3 regions of the Streptomyces sp. NPDC127129 genome follow, and region 1 is predicted to be linked to each of the others. Evidence: riboswitches for the same ligand, from Rfam matches in the RefSeq annotation. Region 1 holds a riboswitch; each other region holds the start of a gene.

Region 1 (7,141 bases):
GTCCTGGGGCTTCCGCGCGGTGGGGTGCCGGTCGCCGAACAGGTCGCCGACGCGCTAGGCGCGCCCCTGGACGTCTGTCTCGTACGCAAACTGGGGGTGCCGTTCCAGCCGGAGCTGGCCATGGGCGCCATCGGCGAGGGCGGCGTCCGGGTCCTCAACGACCATGTCCTGGCGGACACCCGTGTCTCCGGCGGCGAGCTGGCGGCCGTCGAGTCACGCGAGCGCGCCGTGCTCGCCCAGCGGGCCCGGCGCTACCGGGGGGACCGCCCGCCGGCCCGGCTCGACGGCCGGACGGCCGTGGTCGTCGACGACGGACTGGCGACGGGCGCCACGGCGGTCGCCGCCTGCCGGGTCGTCCGCGCGCAGGGGGCCGCGCGGATCGTCCTCGCGGTGCCGGTCGCGCCGAGCGACTGGCCCGAGCGGATCGGCCGGGAGGCGGACGAGACCGTCGCCGTCCACGAACCGGCGTTCTTCTACGCGATCGGCCAGTTCTACGACGACTTCTCGCAGACCCCGGACGAGGATGTCGTCGCCTGTCTGGAGCGCCATCACGCCGGGCGCGGGGCGGACGCCCGGGACCCGGAGGTGCGCATCCCGGCCGGGGAGGTGCGGCTCGCGGGCCATCTGGTGGTGCCCGACGGCGCCCCGGGGGTCGTGCTCTTCGCCCACGGCAGCGGCAGCAGCCGGCACAGCCCCCGCAACCGGGCCGTCGCGGAGAGCCTGAACCGCGCCGGTCTCGGCACGCTCCTGTTCGACCTGCTCACCGAGGAGGAGGCCGACGACCGCGGCAATGTCTTCGACACGGAGCTGCTGGCCGGCCGGCTGGCCCGGGCCGCGCACTGGCTGGTGGGCCGTCCGGGCCTCGACGGCCTGCGGATCGGCTACTTCGGCGCCAGCACCGGCGCCGCGGCCGCGCTCTGGGCTGCGGCCGACCCGCTCTCCGACGTGGCCGCCGTCGTCTCACGCGGCGGACGCCCTGACCTCGCCGGGTCGCGCCTCGCGCAGGTGCGCGCGCCGACGCTGCTGATCGTGGGGGGCCGCGACCCGCTCGTACAGGAGCTGAACGAGGCGGCGCAGGCGCGGCTCACCTGCGAGAACCGGCTCGTCGTCGTCGCCGGGGCCGGGCACCTCTTCGAGGAGCCCGGCACGCTGGAAGAGGTCGGCGGACTCGCCTCGGGCTGGTTCGCCGACCACTTCTAGGGCGTCCGTCAGTACGGTCCGTTGACGTTGTCGATGGAGCCGTAGCGGTCCGCGGCGTAGTTGCAGGCCGCGGTGATGTTGGCGACCGGGTCGAACAGGTCCATGGACGTACCGGGGACGTGGTAGGCCAGGAAGGTCGGCTCGATCACCTGCAGGAGACCCTTGGACGGGGTGCCCTTGACGGCGTTGGAGTCCCAGAGGTTGATGGCCTGCGGGTTGCCGGAGGACTCGCGCATGATGTTGCGGTGGATCCCCTCGTACGAACCGGGGATTCCGTACTTCTGCAGGACGTCGAGCGACTCGCGGATCCAGCCGTCGAGGTCGTTGGTGTAGCTCTTGGCAGCGGCCGGGGCTGCCTTGGCCGGGGCGGCCTTGGCCACGGTCTTGGTCGCGGCGGCGCCGGGAGCGGCGCTGCGCTGCTGCGAGCGGTCGGCGCGGTCCGTGCTCGTCGTACGGGCCGGAGCCTTCTGCTGCTTCGTCGCGGCAGCGGGCTTTCCGCTCAGCGTGAGTTCCAGTCCCGGACGAATAAGTGACGGGTTGTCACCGACGGCCTTGCGATTCGCCTTGTACAGGGCCTTCCAGCCGCCCCGCACACCCTGTTCGTGCGCGATCACGGAAAGGGAGTCACCACGGACGACGGTATAGATCTTGGCGGAATTCCCGGCGGTGGGAACGGATTCCGCGATCTTCGCCGGGCTGTTGAAGACGGTCTTCTCGATGGGTGCGACCGTGGGCGCGGCGTTCGGCGCCGCGTGCGCGGTGGCCGTGGCGACGAGGGGGAGAGCCAGTGCGGCTCCACCCGTGCTCGCCAGGGCGATACCGCGGCTGAGGGGACGTCGCTTGGGGCGCCGGTGCTTACCGTGAGCGGACATGCAGGATTCCTCTCCGGCGCCTGCGGGGTGAGCTGTCGGGTTCGGGCTGGAGCTGCCCGGCCGCACACGTGCGGCTTCACCCCAAGCCGCTCCGGAAATCCGGGCCGGCGAAAAAACTGGGTCCCCCGCTCCTGCCGACGGGTGAATGGCTGGTCTTTTCGGACGGTGGCAGGATTCGGCGATCCGTCCGGGTCGAGGTGACCGTAGGCGAGGAATGTCGGAGGGAACAAGGTGGGGCATGGATGCGAAATGAACAGGAAATTCAGAAATGCGTTCCCGGTGATCACGGCCGCGCCGAACTGCCGTGCGGCGTAAGGGGAGGGGCTCGTTCCGCGGAGGTTGCCTCCCGCTCGCGTGATTCATGTCACCCGGGCCCCCAAAACGGTCATACGGGCAATTTCGATCCAGCCGAGAAAAGGGACACAAGGGCATGAAATTGCCCTTGTGTCCCTTTTGGTCGGAAGTGGTGGTGCGCGTCAGCCCGTGACGCTGGGGGCGCCGGTCTCGATGTGGCCGGTGTACCGGCGCGACCAGGTGCCGTCGACGTCTGCCGTGATCGTGAAGTCGTACCAGCCGTTGCTGTACGCCACCGCGTTGAAGAAGTCCTCACGCGAGGAGTTCGCCGGGACCGTGTACGTCCACGGCCCGTCCGTGCGGTAGGCGTTCGAGCGGATCGTGAAGGTGACCGGACCGGCGGAGGCGTTGGTCATCCTGAGGTAGAGCGCCGTCTTCCCGGTGCCCGGCTCGGTCGCGTACCGCGCCGCCACCTCGATCGCCTTGCCGGCCTTCGACGCGTCCCCGATGAAGCGCCGCAGGAAGCGGTTCGGGCCCATCATCGAGATGTCGTACTTGCCCGACCCGGACCCGAGCCCGATGTTGAAGTAGTCCGTGGCGGTCGCGCCCGGGTCCACGGTGTACTGCCAGGCCGCGGTGTCCCGGTGCTGGTGCGGGTGGATCGTGAAGTGGGCGGCCCGCTTCGCCTCCGCGCCCTGGTTCGTCATCGAGAACCAGGCGAGGATCTTGCCCGCAGCGCCGAACTCGAACCGGTCGAGGTTCCCGTTGACCTGGTACGGCACGGCGCGCGCCGGACGGGTGCCGGCCTCCTGTGCCGGCAGGGCGTTGTCCTGCGGCACCGGGTTCGGCAGCGGGCCGCAGGTGGACTGCCCGATGACCTTGGCGGTGGAGGGGAGGCCCGTGGGGACTCCGTACACCGGGCGCGCGAAGTCGAACACGCCCGTCAGGTCGCCCGTGACCTTCCGGCGCCAGGCGCTGATGTTCGGGCAGGTCGCCGGGGTGCCGAGGGCGGCCGTCCAGGTCTCCATGAAGCGCAGGACCGAGGTGTGGTCGAAGACCTCGGAGCTGACCCAGCCGCCGCGCGTCCAGGGCGACATGACGAGCATCGGGACGCGGAAACCCAGGCCGATCGGCACGCCGTCGATGTATTCGCCCGGGGTGCCGGGCGGGGCGACCGGCGGCGGCACGTGGTCGAAGAACCCGTCGTTCTCGTCGTAGTTGAGGAACAGCACGGTCGAGTCGAAGACCTCGGGGTTCGCGGCCAGCGCGCGGTGGACCAGGTCGACGAAGTGCGCGCCGTCGCCCGGAGGGGCGTAGGGGTGCTCGGAGAACGCCTCGCTCGCCACCACCCAGGAGACCTGCGGGAGCGTCCCGGCGACCGCGTCGGCGCGGATCGCGGCGGCGATGTCGTCCGGGGTGGACCCGGTGACCTTCGGCACGGAGTCCATGCCGCGGTCGTACAACGGGTCACCCGGCCGCGCGTCGGTGAACTTCTTGAAGTACGCGAGGCCGTTGTCGCCGTAGTTGTCCTGGGCGTTCTGGTAGACCTTCCAGCTCACCCCGGCCCGCTGGAGCGCCTCGGCGTACGTCTCCCAGGTGAGCCCGGACTCCTCGCCGCCGTCCTTGCTGGAGGGGTCGATCCTGCCGCTCCAGAGGAAGGTGCGGTTCGGTCCCGTGGCGCTGAGCGCCGAGCAGAAGTACGCGTCGCAGACGGTGTAGTTGTCGGCGAGGGCGTAGTGGAACGGGATGTCGCCGCGGTCGAGGTAGCCGAGGGTGCGGGTGTTGCCGACACCCATGACCCAGTTGTCCATCCGGCCCTTGTTCCACGCCGCGTGCTGCGAGGTCCAGCTGTGCGGCAGGTCTCCGTTGCACTGCGCCAGGGTCTCCCCGTCGACGCCGCCCGCCGGCGGGGTGGCGCTCAGCTTCCAGGGGTACTGCCGGCCGCCCCAGTTGGGCTGGTTGAACATGCCCCAGCCGCCCGGGATGTTTCCCGCCGCCCGGTCGGCGAAGCCGCGGACGCCGCGGAGCCTGCCGAAGTAGTGGTCGAAGCTGCGGTTCTCCTGCATGAGGATCACGACGTGCTTGACGTCGGTGATGGTGCCGGTCGCGCCGGTGGCGGCGGCCGACGCCGTTCCCGCGGGCAGCGTCGCACCCGCCACGAGCCCTGCCCCGATCCCGACGAATCCCCTGCGGCTGATGGGAGTCATGCCCCGCCTCTCGTGTCACCGCGTGCCCGCTTGGCACACGGTGGACAGGATGAGGGAGGTGAACCTAAAGGTATACATCCGCGCAGTAATTCTTTGGTGAACTTCAGAAGGTCAGCGGTTCGTGCGGATTTGATTGGTCCCGAATCGAACCAAAGAGGTGGGGCGCGGGTCTGGGGCGGGCCGTCTAGGTGAGGATGTCGGTGCCGTCCCGGCGCAGCATCAGCAGCGCCGCGTCGTCCTCCGCGAGCGGTCCGCCCGCGAGGGAGCCGAGGAGGTGGTCGGCCAGCTCCTCCAGGTCGGGCGGTCCGGCGGAGAAGGCGGCGGCCAGCCGCGAGAGCCCGACGTCGAAGTCCTCACCCGGCTTCTCGACCAGCCCGTCGGAGTAGAGCAGCAGTGTCTCGCCCGGCGCCAGATGAGCCGTCGTGTACGGATACGCGGCGAGCCCCCAGGCCGAGGGGAGTCCCAGCGGCGGGCCGCCCGCGAGGCGCAGGCATTCGACGGTGCCGTCCGCGTGGCGGAGCAGCGGCGGCGGATGGCCCGCGTTCGCCGCGCGCACCTCGCCCGTGGCGAGCGCGACCCGGAGATAGGCGCAGGTCGCGAAGCGGTCGGCGTCCAGGTCGGCGAGGAACGCCGACGCCTTCCCCAGGACGCTGTCGCACCCGTGGCCCTCCGCCGCGTACGCGGTCATCGCGACGCGCACCTGGCCCATGAGCGCCGCGGCCTCGATGTCGTGCCCCTGCACGTCACCGATCGCGAGCCCCAGGCCCCCGTCGGGCAGCACCACCGCGTCGTACCAGTCGCCACCGACCCGTACCCCCTGGCGCGCGGTCCGGTAGCGCACCGCGATCCGGCCCCCGGGCGTCACCGGGATCCGGCGGGGCAGCATGGAGTTCTGCAGACCCGAAGCGATCTCCCGCGACCGGTCGAGCGCCAGCACGCGGTGCACCGCCCGGGCGACCGCCTTCGCCCAGGCCTTCATCAGGGTGTGGTCCGCGAGGGTGAAGACGGACCGGTCGTCGTAGAAGATGCCCAGGGCGCCGAGCGGATCCCCGTCGTCGACCAGCGGCAGGAACGCGCCGGCCGTCGCCTCGAAACCGTGCCGATGGCGGGCCAGCCGTGGATAGCGGTCGAGGAAGGCGTGGACCGAGGTGAAGAAGAGCGGACTGCTCGTGCGTACGGCGTCGTTCAACGGCCAGGAGTCCGCGAGCCGCGACTTCCGCGGGAACCCGGCCGCGTCCGGGGCGAGGACGGTGCGGACCATCTGAAGGCGCCCCTGCTCCAGCACCCCGAGCGACATCGCCTTCGCGCCGAGCGGGCGCAGACCCACCTCGTCGCCGAGGACCGCGGAGACCTCGCGCACGCTCATGGCCCGGGCGAGCGCGAGCGCGCCCTCGCCCAGAGCGCGCAGCGGATCCTGAGCCTCCTCGCCCGGCAGCCGCAACGCGGAGTGCGCCAGGTCCGGCGTGGCGTCCCCGACCACCCCCACGACCCGGATCCCGCCGCCCCGGGGCTCCCGGACGACGCTGCCCCGGGCGTGCGTCCAGCGGCTGCGCCCGTCCCGGGGAAGCACGCGGAAGAAGGCGCTGTACGTGTCGCGCCGGCCGGCCAGGAGATCCGCCGAGAGGCCGGAGAGCAGCGCCCAGTCCGCCGGGTGGATCCGCGGGCGCAGATCGTCGGCGCGGCCGGTGAGCTCTTCCGGGAGCAGATCGAACACCGTCCGGGCGACCGCGTCCAGGGCCAGGCGCCCGCTGGCCGGATCCCATGCGAAACAGCCCACGCCGTTCGCCGTGAGCGCCTCGCCGGGCTCCAGCCTCGGGCCCCTGCCGCCCATGCGGGTGCCGGTCAGCGCCGGGCGCGCCGACGGGCGATGAACAGGCCGAGGACGATCCCCACGAGCAGCGTGACCGTGAGGACGCTCCAGAGCGGCAGTGTGACCTCCGGGATCCACAGGCGGATCGTGACCGAGCCGGTGTTCGCGGCGATGAACCAGATGGCGAGCGCCGCGAGTACCAGGAAACCGATCGTGCGCAGCCGCATGTCCCGGCCCTTGACGGTCACGGTCGGGGGCGGATGAGGCGCTGATTCCTTACGGGCCATGAGGCCTATTATCGGACGTTTCGGTCGAATGTGCTGGCTGTCGTGGGCCCGCCGCGGCCGGGATGCCCCGGTCCGCGCCGAGGGTTAGGCTGCCTCGACGACCGCGGATGTCCGCCGGCGCATGCCCGCCGGCCGACGTCAGTCGACGCCGAGTGCGAGGCGCGATGGCAGAGCGTGAGGAACGAGCCGGGCAGCAACCCCACGAGGTGACCGCGGGCCCCGAGGGACGGGAAGCCTCCGGGCTGCGTGGTGTGCCCGATCGGGAAGCCGTCGCCGTCTTCGACGAGTCCGGTCTGGTCGTCGTCTGGACCCGGGCGGCCGAACGCCTCCTGGGCGTCGAGCGGGCCGCCATCCTCGGCCGCTCCGTGACCGAACTGCTCGCGCTCGTCGACGTCAAGGACCTGACCGAGGGGGTGACGGTCGGCCCCGTGGGGGAGGGGGACCCTCCCGGCCGCTGGGGTCTGTGGCCCG
Region 2 (7,141 bases), on a different contig from region 1:
ACCGTCGCCGTGGCGCGGATCTTGAACGTGCCGCGGCCGTTCTCGTACGCGTCCTTGATGCCCGACAGGCCGACGATCCGGCCGCCGGTGGGCAGGTCGGGGCCGGGGACGAAGCGCATGAGCGCCTCGAGGTCCGCGTTCGGGTACCGGATCAGGTGCCGGGCGGCGGCGATGACCTCGCCCAGGTTGTGCGGGGGCATGTTGGTCGCCATACCGACCGCGATGCCGGACGCGCCGTTGACCAGCAGGTTCGGGTACGCGGCGGGGAGCGCGACCGGCTCCCGCTCCTGGCCGTCGTAGTTCGGCGAGAAGTCGACGGTGTCCTCGTCGATCGACTCGGTCATCATGAGCGCCGCGGCGGCCATCTTCGACTCGGTGTACCGCATGGCGGCCGGCGGGTCGTCGTTGCCCAGCGAGCCGAAGTTGCCGTGGCCGTCGACCAGCGGGAGGCGCATGGAGAACGGCTGGGCCATGCGCACCATCGCGTCGTAGATCGACGCGTCGCCGTGCGGGTGCAGCTTGCCCATGACCTCGCCGACGACGCGGGCGCACTTCACATAGCCGCGGTCGGGGCGCAGGCCCATCTCGTTCATCTGGTACACGATCCGGCGCTGGACGGGCTTCATGCCGTCGCGGGCGTCCGGCAGCGCGCGGGAGTAGATCACCGAGTACGCGTACTCGAGGAAGGAGCCCTGCATCTCGTCGACGACGTCGATGTCGAGGATCCTCTCCTCGAACGCGTCGTCCGGCGGCGGTGTCTTCGTGCTGCGGCGGGCCATCGCGGCTGCGGCTCCTTCACCAACAAGGTTGATCTGACGCGGACCATTGTGGACCGTCCCACCGACAACGCCGACCGCGACCCGGGTACGGGCCGTCGTCAGCCGTACGCGACGCCCGTGCGACCCGGAAGAGGGACGCCGGGAACCTGCGGGAACTTCGCCAGGTGTCAGTGCGCTTGCATAGGGTGGCAGGACTTTTCCATATCGCGATCGAAGGGACGTACATGCCCATGGGTCACACGGCCACGGCAGAGGCCGGCTCAGGCGGCCTGACAGCGACCGAGCACCGGCTGGCCAACGGCCTGCGCGTGGTGCTCTCCGAGGACCACCTGACCCCGGTCGCCGCGGTGTGCCTCTGGTACGACGTCGGTTCCCGCCACGAGGTCGCGGGCCGCACCGGCCTCGCCCACCTCTTCGAGCACCTGATGTTCCAGGGTTCGAAGCAGGTCCACGGCAACGGCCACTTCGAGCTGGTGCAGGGCGCGGGCGGTTCGCTCAACGGGACGACGAGCTTCGAGCGCACCAACTACTTCGAGACCATGCCCACGCACCAGCTGGAGCTCGCGCTCTGGCTGGAGGCGGACCGCATGGGCTCGCTGCTCGCCGCCCTGGACGACGAGTCCATGGAGAACCAGCGGGACGTCGTCAAGAACGAGCGCCGCCAGCGGTACGACAACGTGCCCTACGGCACGGCCTTCGAGAAGCTGACCGCGCTGGCCTACCCCGAGGGCCACCCCTACCACCACACGCCGATCGGCTCCATGGCCGACCTGGACGCGGCGACGCTGGAGGACGCGCGGGCCTTCTTCCGCACGTACTACGCGCCGAACAACGCGGTCCTCTCGGTCGTCGGCGACATCGACCCGGCGCAGACCCTGGCCTGGGTCGAGAAGTACTTCGGCTCCATCCCGTCCCACGACGGCAAGCTGCCCCCGCGCGACGGCACGCTGCCCGAGGTCCTCGGGGAGCAGCTGCGCGAGGTCGTCGAGGAGGAGGTCCCGGCCCGCGCGCTGATGGCCGCCTACCGGCTTCCGCACGACGGCACGCGCGAGTGCGACGCCGCCGACCTCGCCCTGACCGTCCTCGGCGGCGGCGAGTCGTCCCGGCTCCACAACCGTCTGGTCCGCCGCGACCGTACGGCCGTGGCCGCCGGCTTCGGTCTCCTCCGCCTGGCCGGCGCGCCCTCGCTCGGCTGGCTGGACGTCAAGACGTCCGGCGGGGTCGAGGTGCCCGAGATCGAGGCCGCCGTCGACGAGGAGCTGGCCCGGTTCGCCGCCGACGGCCCGACGCCCGAGGAGATGGAGCGCGCGCAGGCCCAGTTGGAGCGCGAGTGGCTGGACCGGCTCGGTACGGTCGCGGGCCGCGCCGACGAACTCTGCCGCTACGCGGTCCTGTTCGGCGACCCGCAGCTCGCCCTGACCGCCGTCAACCGGGTCCTCGACGTCACCGCCGAGGAGGTGCGGGCCGTCGCCGCGGCCCGGCTGCGCCCGGACAACCGCGCGGTGCTGGTCTATGAGCCGGTCGGCACCGAACAGAACGACGCCGAGACGGCCGACAGCGACGAGGAAGAGGGAGCGGACCAGTGACCGACGCTGCCGCGTCTTTGACGAGCATGACGTTCCACCCGCAGCCGGAGCCGGGCACCGCCAGGCCCTGGGCCTTCCCGGCCCCGGACCGCGGAGCGCTGGACAACGGCCTGACGGTGCTGCGCTGCCACCGCCCCGGCCAGCAGGTCGTCGCCGTCGAGATCTTCCTCGACGCGCCGCTGGAGGCCGAGCCCGCGGGTCTCGACGGTGTCGCCACGATCATGGCCCGCGCGCTCTCCGAGGGCACGGACCAGCACACCGCCGAGGAGTTCGCGGCCGAGCTGGAGCGCTGCGGCGCCACGCTCGACGCGCACGCCGACCACCCGGGTGTACGGGTCTCCCTGGAGGTCCCCGTCTCCCGGCTGCCCAAGGCGCTCGGGCTGCTCTCCGAGGCCCTGATCGCCCCGGCGTTCCTCGAGACCGAGGTCGAGCGCCTGGTGCGCAACCGGCTCGACGAGATCCCGCACGAGGCGGCCAACCCGGCCCGCCGGGCGGCCAAGCAGCTCTCCAAGGAGCTCTTCCCGGCCGACTCGCGGATGTCCCGGCCGCGCCAGGGCACCGAGGAGACCGTGGAGGCGATCGACGCCGCCGCCGTCCGCGCGTTCTTCGACGCGCACATGCGTCCCTCCACGGCCACGGCCGTGGTCGTCGGCGACCTGACCGACGTGGACCTGGACAAGGTGCTCGCCGAGACCCTCGGCGCCTGGACGGGGAACACCGCCGAGCCCCGCCCGGTCCCGCCGATCACGGCCGACGACACCGGCCGCGTGGTCATCGTCGACCGCCCGGGTGCCGTCCAGACCCAGCTGCTGATCGGCCGTGTCGGCGCCGACCGGCACGACCGCGTCTGGCCGGCCCAGGTCCTCGGCACGTACTGCCTCGGTGGCACGCTCACCTCCCGCCTGGACCGTGTCCTGCGCGAGGAGAAGGGCTACACCTACGGTGTCCGTGCCTTCGGCCAGGTGCTGCGCTCCGACGGCGAGGGCAACGGCGCCTCGATGCTCGCCATCAGCGGCTCCGTCGACACCCCCAACACCGGCCCGGCACTTGACGACCTGTGGAAGGTGCTGCGCACCCTCGCCGCGGAAGGCCTGACGGACGCCGAGCGTGATGTGGCCGTGCAGAACCTGGTGGGCGTGGCGCCGCTCAAGTACGAGACCGCCGCCTCGGTCGCCGGGACCCTCGCCGACCAGGTCGAGCAGCACCTTCCGGACGATTTCCAGGCGCAGTTGTACGCGCGCCTCGCCGAGACCGGCACGGTGGAGGCGACGGCCGCGGTCGTCAACGCCTTCCCCGTGGACCGTCTCGTCACGGTGCTCGTGGGTGACGCCTCGGAGATCGAGGAGCCGGTGCGCGCCCTCGGTATCGGGGAAGTGACCGTCGTCACCGGCTGATTGAGCCGTCGCGCCGCCGCGTCCGGCGGCAGAGGAGGACCCCGACGTCACGGTACGTCGGGGTCCTCCTCTTTGTCCGTATTGCAGCAGAGGGTGGGCGTATGCCCTGTGGCATGTCTTACAAACGGCCGTGTCTGTTTGGTTATTGAAAGATGGTCCGCATACCGTCAATCCGGCTGTTCGCCAGTTGCACTCCGCCGCACCCGCGGCATCGGACAGTCATCGCCGAGTCCCCGTCAGGCGTGAGCCTGGGGAGCCGGGGACCCACACGAAGTCCCTGGGGTGAATCGGACGCCTTCGCATCCCTGCGGAGGGGCCCGTAGGAGACCTTCCTGCTCCGAACCCGTCAGCTAACCCGGTAGGCGAGAAGGAAGGAAAGGAACAGCCCCTACATGGCGTTCACCCGTGCCACCGGGAAGCACCGTGGTCCGAGCCGTCTGTCGCGCCGCAGCGCCGGCATCGCCGGCGTCGCGACCCTCGCCACGACCGGCGTCATCGGAACCCTCGCCTCCCCGGCATTCGCCGTCGACGCGGACGCTGCCCCCTCCGTCGAGGACACCGGGCTGACCCAGATCATCGCCGCCGACTCGCTCGCCGCCACCGTCGACGCCCAGGCCGCCGCCCAGGAGCGCGAGGCCGCCGAGGCCGAGGCGAAGCGCAAGGCGGAGGCCCGCGCCAAGGCCGAGGCCAAGCGCAAGGCGGAGGCCCGCGCCAAGGAGATCCGCGAGGCCAGGGAGCGCGCCGCCCGTGAGGCCGAGCGCAAGCGCCTGAACTCCTTCCAGCTCCCCGTGGCCGGCTCGTACGTCAGCACCGGCTACAAGACCGGCGGTGCGCTCTGGTCCTCGGGCAGCCACTCCGGTGTCGACTTCCACGCCGCCTCCGGCACCAAGGTCGTCTCCGTCGGCTCCGGCACCGTCGTCGAGGCCGGCTGGGGCGGTGCGTACGGCAACAACGTCGTCATCCGGATGAACGACGGCACGTACACCCAGTACGGTCACCTCTCCGCCATCAGTGTCGGGGTCGGCCAGTCCGTCACCCCGGGCCAGCAGATAGGCATCTCGGGCTCGACCGGCAACTCCACGGGTCCGCACCTCCACTTCGAGGCCCGCACCACCGCCGAGTACGGCTCCGACATCAACCCGATCGCGTACCTCCGTGCGCGCGGTGTGAACGTCTGACCGTTCGAGGTCTTTCCCGGCTTCTCAGAAAAGCCCCGGCTCGTACCGAGCCGGGGCTTTTCGCTGACCAAAAACATATCCATGGTTCCTGCGGAGCCGTCGGAAACAATGCCCTGCTGCAATAGAGTCGCCGGAGAACCGGTTTCGCGCGGATCAAGGCGGAGGTCGAACATGCGCATTCCCGCGCACTCTGTATGCACGGCGATCCGGGACGACATCGTCACCGGGGTCTTCGAGCGCGGCAGCCGGCTGACCGAGGAGCAGCTCGCCCGCCGGTACGGAGTCTCCCGCGTCCCCGTCCGCGAGGCGCTGCGCACCCTGGAGTCAGAGGGCTTCGTGATCACCCGCCGCCACGCGGGAGCCCAGGTCGCCGAGCCCACCGAGCAGGAGGCGGCGGACCTGCTGGACGTACGGTCCCTGCTGGAGCCGCTGGGGGCCGCGCGCGCCGCGCAGCGCCGCACCGAGGCGCACCTCAAGGTGCTGCGGGGCCTGGTCAGGCTGGGGCAGGAGCGGGCCAGGCAGGGCCAGGCGGAGGACCTGCGGCCGCTCGGCGGCTGGTTCCACGAGACGCTGGCCCAGGCCTCGGGCAGCCCGGCGCTCACCGCCCTGCTCATCCAGCTGCGGCACAAGATCGACTGGATGTACGCGATCGAGCTCCCGTCCCAGCCGGCCGAGGCCTGGGCCGAGCACGGGGCGATCGTGGACGCGGTGGCGCGCGGCGACGCCGAGCGGGCCCGCGCGCTGACCGCGACGCACGCCGAGCGGTCCCTGGTGCTGCACCGCCTGAAGCGCCCGGAGCACGGGCGCGTGAGGGTTCCGCAACATGTCGTCAACACCGCGAGCGTCCGGAATTAACGAGCGGGCCGTATACAAGGAGCAGTAAATTTCGCGGGTCGGCTCCGTCCTTTCTGGAACGGTGCCAGCCTGGAACGGGTGCCTGCCTGAAATGGTGCCTGCCCGGAATGGCGCTCGGAAATGTGCTGTGCACGACGCACCGTGCACAATTCGCTGTCCGTGATGCGCCGCAGGGAATGTGCCCGCGGAATCGGGGGGACGAAAAAGCCGCGCCGCCGGTGTTCCGGCGTGCGCGGCTTCTTCGGAGTCCGGGTCAGACGGTCTCGGGAAGCTCCTCGAGTCCCTCGGCAACCAGCTTCGCCAGGCGGTCGAGCGCGACCTCGGCGCCGTCGGCGTCCGAAGCGAGAACGATCTCCTCGCCGCCCTGCGCGCCCAGACCGAGCACCGCGAGCATCGACGCGGCGTTGACCGGGTTGCCCTCGGCCTTGGCGATCGTCACGGGGACGCCGGAGGCCGTGGCGGCACGGACGAAGATGGAGGCGGGGCGGGCGTGCAGGCCCTCGGCCCAGCCGACGTTGACGCGGCGCTCAGCCATGGTGTTGCCCTTCAAGTCTCAAGCGGGTTGTCTAGACCAGTCTCTCACGGGTGGCGGGGTGCTCGTGGCCGACCTCCGGCCCCCGCGCGAGGGCCGATCGGTCCTCCTTACCTTGCATGGCACACAGGTGCCGCGCGACCGGTGCCCGTGTCGGACCCCGGCCGTACGCTTGCCCCATGCAGAGCGCGTCGGAACAGCCGGGCCGGCCCGGGGAGCCGGTACAGGCAGTGCAGTCGGCAGGGGCACAGCCGGAGCACGCCTATCCCGACCACTGGGAAGCGGACGTGGTCCTCCGGGACGGCGGCACAGCGCGCATCCGGCCCATCACCGCCGACGACGCCGAACGGCTGGTCAGCTTCTACGAGCAGGTCTCCGACGAGTCGAAGTACTACCGCTTCTTCGCGCCCTACCCGCGGCTCTCCGCCAAGGACGTGCACCGCTTCACCCACCACGACTTCGTCGACCGGGTGGGGCTCGCGGCGACGGTCGGCGGGGAGTTCATCGCCACCGTGCGGTACGACCGGATCGACGACCGCGGCATGCCCGCCTCCGCGCCGGCCGACGAGGCCGAGGTCGCCTTCCTGGTCCAGGACGCGCACCAGGGGCGGGGCGTGGCCTCCGCGCTGCTCGAACACATCGCGGCGGTGGCGCGCGAGCGCGACATCCGGCGGTTCGCGGCGGAGGTACTGCCCGCGAACACCAAGATGATCAAGGTCTTCACCGACGCGGGCTACACCCAGAAGCGGAGCTTCGAAGACGGTTCCGTACGGCTCCACCTCGACCTGGAGCCCACGGACCGCTCCCTCGCCGTGCA
Region 3 (7,141 bases), on a different contig from region 1:
GCTCCTCATCTTACGGCCTGTACGTCCTGTACATTTTTTACAAGGAGGCGCCGCATGCACGCCCGCTACGTCCTGCCCGAGTTCACCGAGCGCACGAGCTCCGGGTCCCGGACCCTCGACCCGTACTCCAAGCTGCTCGACGAGCGGATCGTCTTCCTGGGCACCCCGATCGACGAGACCTCGGCCAACGACGTCATCGCGCAGCTTCTGCACCTGGAGTACGCCGACCCGGACCGGGACATCTCGCTCTACATCAACTCGCCCGGCGGTTCGATCAGCGCCATGTCGGCGATCTACGACACGATGCAGATCGTCACCTGCGACGTGGAGACCACCTGCCTCGGGCAGGCCGTCTCGACCGCCGCCGTACTGCTCGCGGCCGGCGCCCCCGGCAAGCGGCTCGCGCTGCCCGGGGCCCGGGTCGTGCTCCAGCAGCCCGCGACGGACGAGCCGTTGCAGGGGCAGCCGAGCGATCTCGCCATCCAGGCGGCGGAATTGGTCCGGCTGCGCGCGATGCTGGCCGGCATCCTGGTCGCCCACACCGGGCAGAGCCGCGAGCGGATCGACGCCGACATCGACCGCGTCACCGTCCTGGACGCACCGGCCGCCACCGCGTACGGCCTGGTGGACCACGTGGTCCAGAACCGGGGGGCGTCGGGCGGCGCCGGGACGCGGTGAGCCGGTCATGGTCCCCGAACTGCCGCCGCTGCCCGCCCTGACGCGCGCCGAGGGCGAGTTCATCGACGCGTATCTCGAAGTCGTCGACCTGCTGGGCCGGATCAATCCATCCAGGGGAGCGCATACCTATGGGGCGCTGAGGGCGGCACAGGCCCTGGTGGGGAAGGCGAGCGCCCTCCGGGACGCGTTGACGGTGATGCATATCCGCGGGGAGGCGGAGGTCCACGCGGAGACATTGGCCCGCGCGCTGCGGGTGTTGGACGGGGAGCGCCGGGCGCAGCGGGTCACAGTGCCGGAGGCTCCGACGAGTTGACATTCAGGCGTGTCGTGTCGAGGTCCACTCGGAGCAGCGGAGCCGCAGAATCGCTCCCCCGTTCGGCGTAGTCGACGAATCGACATATGTGCGGGGTGAGTTGCACAACAGGTGTACGCATCTGGCCGAATCGGACGTTCCAGCCCTGGTCCGGGACTCGTCGGCAAAACCTCCGAAGATCACGAAACCTGCCTGTCCACCCGAATGGATCAGTCGTGAGGAGCCTCACATAACGCCGTTTCGACTCGGATTTCGCCCTGGTTGTGGGTCAAGATCCCTCACGACGACAAGCCCCCGCCACCGCGGCGGGGCGGTCCGGGCGGACGCCGAGTCCTGCCGCTGTCCCGGATGTCTGGTCGACAGGAGTGGATCGGCAGGAGTGGAGGACCCGAGCAGTACGGGACGGCCGGCCAGTGGGGCCGTTCCTCGGGGTGAAGCCGCAGCCGCGGCCGGGCAACTTCGCCAGCCCGAACCCGACAGGTCATCCTTCACAGGCGGCTGACGAAGGGTTGCGCATGAGTGCGCAGATTCATGTCCCGTCCATGCTGTCCCGGGCCGGAGCCGTCTCGGCTCTCACCCTCGCCGCCCTCGGCGGCACGATGCTGGCGCCGGGCGCCGCACCGGAGGCCCAGGCGGCGACGTCGCACGCCGGCAAGGCGCTGAACGTCGCCGCCTCCAAGAAGGGATCGCCCTACAGGTACGGAGCGGCCGGACCGACCCGGTTCGACTGCTCGGGGCTCACGCTCTACTCGTACAAGAAGGCGGGCAAGTCGCTGCCCCGTACCGCGCAGCAGCAGTACAACAAGACCCGGCACATCAAGGCCTCCAGCCGCCAGAAGGGGGACCTGGTGTTCTTCCATTCGGGTGGAAGGGTCTACCACGTGGGGATCTACGCGGGTAGCGGCAAGATCTGGCACTCGCCCAAGACCGGCTCCTGGGTGAAGCTCGACAAGATCTGGTCGTCCAAGGTGTATTACGGCCGGGTGCGCTGACGCCGCGCCGGGTGCGCCTACGCCGTGCCGGATCCGCTGACGACACCGCGCCGGAGCGGGGCGTGCCGTGCGGCGAGTGAGCTGAGCTGACACGACCAGTGGGTGCGGTGGCGCCGCCGCACCCGCTCGTCCTCAGGAACCGGCCGGCTGGGGCGCGAGCATCCGGTCCGGCGAGGCGGTCCAGGGAAGGTTGATCCAGACCGTCTTGCCGCCCTCGCTGGTCGGCGTGACGGAGAGCCGCCCGCCGGCCTCGGCCGCCAGGAAGCGGATGATGACCATCCCCCGGCCGTTGTCCTGCTGCACCGCCGCCGGAAGCCGCTTGGGCCAGCGGGGGTGGCTGTCGGTGACCCCGATGTGGAGCTGCTCCTCGCGCTCCAGGCGGACGTCGACGGTGAACGTGGGCGACTGCCCGAAGGTGTGCTGGACCGCGTTGGTGGCCAGTTCGGAGACGATGAGCCGGACGGTGTCGGCGGTGCCCCCGGCCTCCGCGAGCCCCCAGCCGGTCAGGACGTCGGCGACATATCTTCGGGCGGCGGACACCGAGGCGGGATCGCTCGGCAGAGTGACGGTTGCTTCCTGGTGGTCTGCCATGGCGACGCTGTCCCTTTCCCACCGGGCCCGGCCCGGATTGCGCTACGCGTCAGAGTGCCACCGATGGTGCCGTCCCGTATGGCGATCCACCAAGATATGTGCATATTTGTCGCTCGAAGCGGTGAACTCTGCTACGAGAGACCGTATTTGGGCTGCGGTCAGGCGATCGGAGGTGCTGTCCGCACGATCGTGGCGACGGCCTGCTCGATCTGCGCGTCCGTCAGGTCCGCGCGGGCCGTGAGCCGCAGCCGCGAGACACCGTCCGGCACGGACGGCGGACGGAAGCAGCCGACGACGAGCCCCTGATCGCGGCAGTCGGCGGCCCACCGCAGCGCCGCCTCGGGCGAGGGGGCACGGACCGAGACGACGGCCGCCTCCGGGCGCACGGCGGTCAGACCGGCCGCCGTGACCATCCCGTGCAGCGTGGTGGCGACGGTCCTGGCGCGCTCGGCGAGGCCGGGATCGCCCTGGATCAGCCGAAGGCTCGCCAGGGCGGCGCCCGCGGCGGCCGGGGCGAGGCCGGTGTCGAAGATGAACGTACGGGCCGCGTTGACCAGGTGCTCGATCACGCGGGCGGGGCCGAGGACGGCTCCGCCCTGGCTGCCGAGCGACTTGGAGAGGGTGACGGTGGCGACGACGTCCGGGTCGCCGGAGAGACCGGCGGCGTGCAGTCCGCCCCGCCCGCCGTCGCCGAGCACGCCCAGACCGTGGGCGTCGTCCACGACGAGCCCGGCGCCGTGGGCGCGGCAGGCCTCCGCCAGCTCGGCCAGCGGGGCCTGGTCGCCGTCCACGGAGAAGACGGAGTCGGAGACCACGAGGGTCCGGCGCTCCGGGTGGGCCTGGAGGGTCTTGCGTACGGCCTCGGGGTCGGCGTGCGGGACCACCGCCGTCTCGGCGCGCGAGAGCCTGCAGCCGTCGACGATCGAGGCGTGGTTGCCCGCGTCGGAGACGATCAGCGCGTCCCGGCCGCTGAGCGCGGTGAGCGCGGCGAGATTGGCGGTGTAGCCGGAGGAGAAGACGAGAGCCGCCTCGAAACCGCAGAAGTCGGCGAGTTCGCGCTCCAGGCGGGTGTGCAGCCGGGTGGTGCCGGTGACGAGACGGGAGCCGGTGGAGCCGGCGCCCCACCGGCGGGCGGCCTCGGCGGCCGCCTCCGTGACCTCCGGGCGGTGGGTCAGTCCGAGGTAGTCGTTGCTCGCCAGGTCGAGCAGATCCGACTCGGCGGCCCGCGGCCGGAGCGTGCGGACGAGACCCGCCTCCGCACGGCGGCGCGCCTCCGCGTCGGTCCAGTCGAACGGGGTCCGGCGGGTGTCCTCGTCCCGGTGCATGGGGCAGATCCTTTTGTAGGCAGCGCACAGACCCTAACCGCCCGCGGCCAGGGACAGGGTGTGGCCATGCACACACCTCAATCGGGCTCGTTTGTTCAGATCCTCCTTGGCCGCGAGGTGTGCCGTAGGCGAGGATCACCCTTTATGGACCTGCTGAACACGCTGGTGGACAAGGGGCTGCGGCGCGAGCTGCCGAGCCGTGAAGAAGCGCTCGCCGTACTGGCGACCTCCGACGACGAACTCCTCGATGTGGTGGCCGCCGCCGGCAAGGTGCGTCGTCAGTGGTTCGGGCGGCGCGTGAAGCTGAACTATCTGGTCAATCTGAAGTCGGGGCTGTGTCCCGAGGACTGCTCGTACTGTTCGCAGCGGCTCGGCTCGACGGCCGGGATCCTGAAGTACGGCTGGCTGAAGCCGGACGAGGCGTCCCAGGCGGCCGCCGCCGGTGTCGCGGGCGGGGCCAAGCGGGTCTGCCTGGTGGCGAGCGGCCGGGGGCCGACGGACCGGGACGTGGACCGCGTCGGCAAGACGATCGAGGCGATCAAGGAGCAGAACGAGGGCGTAGAGGTCTGCGCGTGCCTCGGCCTGCTCTCCGACGGCCAGGCGGAGCGGCTGCGCGCGGCGGGCGCCGACGCGTACAACCACAATCTGAACACGTCCGAGGAGACGTACGGGGAGATCACCACCACCCACACGTACCAGGACCGGGTGGACACCGTGCAGAAGGCGCACGCCGCCGGTCTGTCGGCCTGCTCCGGTCTGATCGCGGGCATGGGCGAGAGCGACGAGGACCTGGTCGACGTCGTCTACGCGCTGCGCGAGCTGGACTCGGACTCGGTGCCGGTGAACTTCCTGATCCCGTTCGAGGGCACGCCGCTCGCGAAGGAGTGGAACCTCACCCCGCAGCGCTGTCTGCGGATCCTCGCGATGGTGCGGTTCGTCTGCCCCGACGTGGAGGTCCGGATCGCGGGCGGGCGCGAGGTGCACCTGCGCTCGATGCAGCCGCTCGCGCTGAACATCGCGAACTCGATCTTCCTCGGCGACTACCTGACCAGCGAGGGCCAGGCCGGCAAGGCGGACCTCGACATGATCGCGGACGCCGGCTTCGAGGTGGAGGGCGCGGGCACCACGACGCTGCCGAAGCACCGTGCGGACGCGCTCGCGGAGGCGGGTGCGGCGGCCGCCGCGGGTACGGCCGGCGGGTGCGGCTCGCACGCGTCGGGCGGCTGCGGCCCGTCGGGGTCCGGGTCGGCGCCGGCGGGCTGTGGCTCGCACGCCGAGGCGGGCGGCGGCTGCGGTCCGTGCGGCGGCCACGCGCCGGCGGCCGTACCGGAGGAGTCCACGGAGGCGGAGCCCGCCGCCGAGGGTGCGCCGGGGGCCCGTACGGACCTGGTGGCGGTACGCCGTCGCGGCGCCGGGACGGAGTTCGCGCCGAATGCGTAACGAGGAACTGCTCGCCCTCGACCGGGCGCACGTCTGGCATCCGTACGGCCCCATGCCGGGCCGTACGGACCCGATGGTCGTCGCCTCCGCGTCCGGGGTACGGCTCCAGCTCGCCGAACCCGTCCACGGACAGGACGAGTTGATCGACGGCATGTCCTCGTGGTGGTCCGCCATCCACGGCTACAACCACCCGGTGCTCAACGAGGCGGCGCACGGTCAGCTGGACAGGATGAGCCACGTCATGTTCGGCGGGCTCACCCACGAGCCGGCCGTCCGGCTCGCCACGCGGCTGGTGGAGATCACGCCCGAGCCGCTCCAGCACGTCTTCCTCAGCGACTCCGGCTCGGTCTCCGTCGAGGTCGCGGCGAAGATGTGCCTGCAGTACTGGCGCTCGGTGGGCAAGCCCGGCAAGCAGCTCCTGATGACCTGGCGCGGCGGGTACCACGGGGACACCTGGCAGCCGATGTCGCTGTGCGACCCCGAGGGCGGGATGCACCAGCTGTGGTCGGGCGTGCTCCAGCGCCAGGTCTTCGTGGACGCGCCGCCGACCGCGTACGAGGAGTCGTACGCCGACATGCTGCGCGAGCAGATCGCGCTGCACGCGGACGAGGTCGCCGCGGTGATCGTGGAGCCGGTGGTGCAGAACGCGGGCGGGATGCGGTTCCACTCGCCCGAGTACCTGCGTGTGCTCCGCGAGGCGTGCGACGAGCACGGGGTGCTCCTGATCTTCGACGAGATCGCGACCGGGTTCGGCCGCACGGGCACGCTGTTCGGCGCCGGCCACGCGGGGATCTCGCCCGACGTGATGTGTGTGGGCAAGGCGCTGACCGGCGGGTATCTGTCGATGGCGGCGACGCTGTGCACGACACGGATCGCCGAGGGGATCTCGCGCGGCGAGGTTCCGGTGCTCGCGCACGGCCCGACGTTCATGGGCAATCCGCTGGCCTCCGCGGTGGCCTGCGCCTCCATCGACCTGCTGCTGTCCCAGGACTGGGCGCAGGAGGTCAAGCGGATCGAGACGGGTCTGCGCGAGGGCCTCGCCGAGGCGGCCGCGCTGCCCGGTGTGCGGGAGGTACGGGTGCTGGGCGCGATCGGCGTCGTCCAGCTGGACCACGACGTCGACATGGCCGCGGCGACGGAGGCGGCGGTCCGCGCGGGCGTCTGGCTGCGCCCCTTCCGCGACCTGATCTACACGATGCCGCCGTTCGTCACGGGCGACGACGACCTCGCCCGTATCTGCGCCGCGGCGTGCGCGGCCGCGGCGGCGGGCTGACGGCCGGAGCGGCACCGAAGAGAGCCGGAAGCCGGCCCGGGCCGTCCTTCGCGGGGCGGCGCGGGCCCGGCGCTCCGGGCGGCCGGCCCGTGCCCGGGCCTTCGGAAGCCCGGGTGAGGGCCGGCGCACCAGATCCCCCGCGGCCGTGCGGGCGCGGGGCCCAGGAGAGGAATCGACACACCATGACCGTCATCGTCGTCAGCGGTACGGGGACGGAGATCGGCAAGACGATCGTGACCGCAGCGGTGGCCGCCGTGGCCGTCGCGCAGGGGCGGTCGGTCGCCGTGCTCAAGCCGGCACAGACCGGACTGGAGCCCGGTGAGCGGGGGGACGCGGACGAGGTCGTACGGCTTTCCGGCGCGGCGGTCTCCGAGGAACTGGCCCGCTTCCCCGAGCCGTTGGCGCCCGCCACGGCGGCCCGGCGGGCCGGGATGGCACCGGTCGGGCCCCGGGAGGTCGCCGAGGCGGCTGCGAAGCTGGCCGCCGAGCACGATCTGGTGCTCGTCGAGGGCGCGGGCGGGCTGCTCGT

What was found. A riboswitch is a leader RNA that binds a small molecule or an ion and turns the genes downstream of it on or off. The one in region 1 is predicted to bind cyclic di-AMP.
Positions count from the first base shown of each region.
Region 2: it holds a riboswitch for cyclic di-AMP, as region 1 does, so the genes downstream of both, ACFVGW_RS30770 (M23 family metallopeptidase) here and ACFVGW_RS34395 (transglycosylase SLT domain-containing protein) in region 1, are expected to answer to the same signal.
Region 3: it holds a riboswitch for cyclic di-AMP, as region 1 does, so the genes downstream of both, ACFVGW_RS20445 (C40 family peptidase) here and ACFVGW_RS34395 (transglycosylase SLT domain-containing protein) in region 1, are expected to answer to the same signal.

Region 1 is NZ_JBHXTV010000025.1:51,890-59,030, reverse strand. Features, by position in the region: gene ACFVGW_RS34400 (phosphoribosyltransferase family protein) at 1-1,200, shown strand, start outside; gene ACFVGW_RS34395 (transglycosylase SLT domain-containing protein) at 1,209-2,072, opposite strand; cyclic di-AMP (ydaO/yuaA leader) riboswitch at 2,077-2,263, opposite strand; gene ACFVGW_RS34390 (phosphocholine-specific phospholipase C) at 2,549-4,573, opposite strand; gene ACFVGW_RS34385 (SpoIIE family protein phosphatase) at 4,758-6,404, opposite strand; gene ACFVGW_RS34380 (LapA family protein) at 6,416-6,670, opposite strand; gene ACFVGW_RS34375 (PAS domain-containing protein) at 6,835-7,141, shown strand, end outside.
Region 2 is NZ_JBHXTV010000019.1:118,578-125,718, forward strand. Features, by position in the region: gene ACFVGW_RS30755 (DNA topoisomerase (ATP-hydrolyzing) subunit A) at 1-779, opposite strand, end outside; gene ACFVGW_RS30760 (pitrilysin family protein) at 1,004-2,365, shown strand; gene ACFVGW_RS30765 (M16 family metallopeptidase) at 2,392-3,759, shown strand; cyclic di-AMP (ydaO/yuaA leader) riboswitch at 3,973-4,139, shown strand; gene ACFVGW_RS30770 (M23 family metallopeptidase) at 4,152-4,937, shown strand; gene ACFVGW_RS30775 (GntR family transcriptional regulator) at 5,109-5,792, shown strand; gene ACFVGW_RS30780 (HPr family phosphocarrier protein) at 6,046-6,327, opposite strand; gene ACFVGW_RS30785 (GNAT family N-acetyltransferase) at 6,504-7,141, shown strand, end outside.
Region 3 is NZ_JBHXTV010000010.1:100,575-107,715, reverse strand. Features, by position in the region: gene ACFVGW_RS20455 (ClpP family protease) at 55-678, shown strand; gene ACFVGW_RS20450 (hypothetical protein) at 686-991, shown strand; cyclic di-AMP (ydaO/yuaA leader) riboswitch at 1,306-1,503, shown strand; gene ACFVGW_RS20445 (C40 family peptidase) at 1,507-1,983, shown strand; gene ACFVGW_RS20440 (ATP-binding protein) at 2,116-2,574, opposite strand; gene ACFVGW_RS20435 (8-amino-7-oxononanoate synthase) at 2,733-3,899, opposite strand; gene bioB (biotin synthase BioB) at 4,044-5,339, shown strand; gene ACFVGW_RS20425 (adenosylmethionine--8-amino-7-oxononanoate transaminase) at 5,332-6,612, shown strand; gene bioD (dethiobiotin synthase) at 6,795-7,141, shown strand, end outside.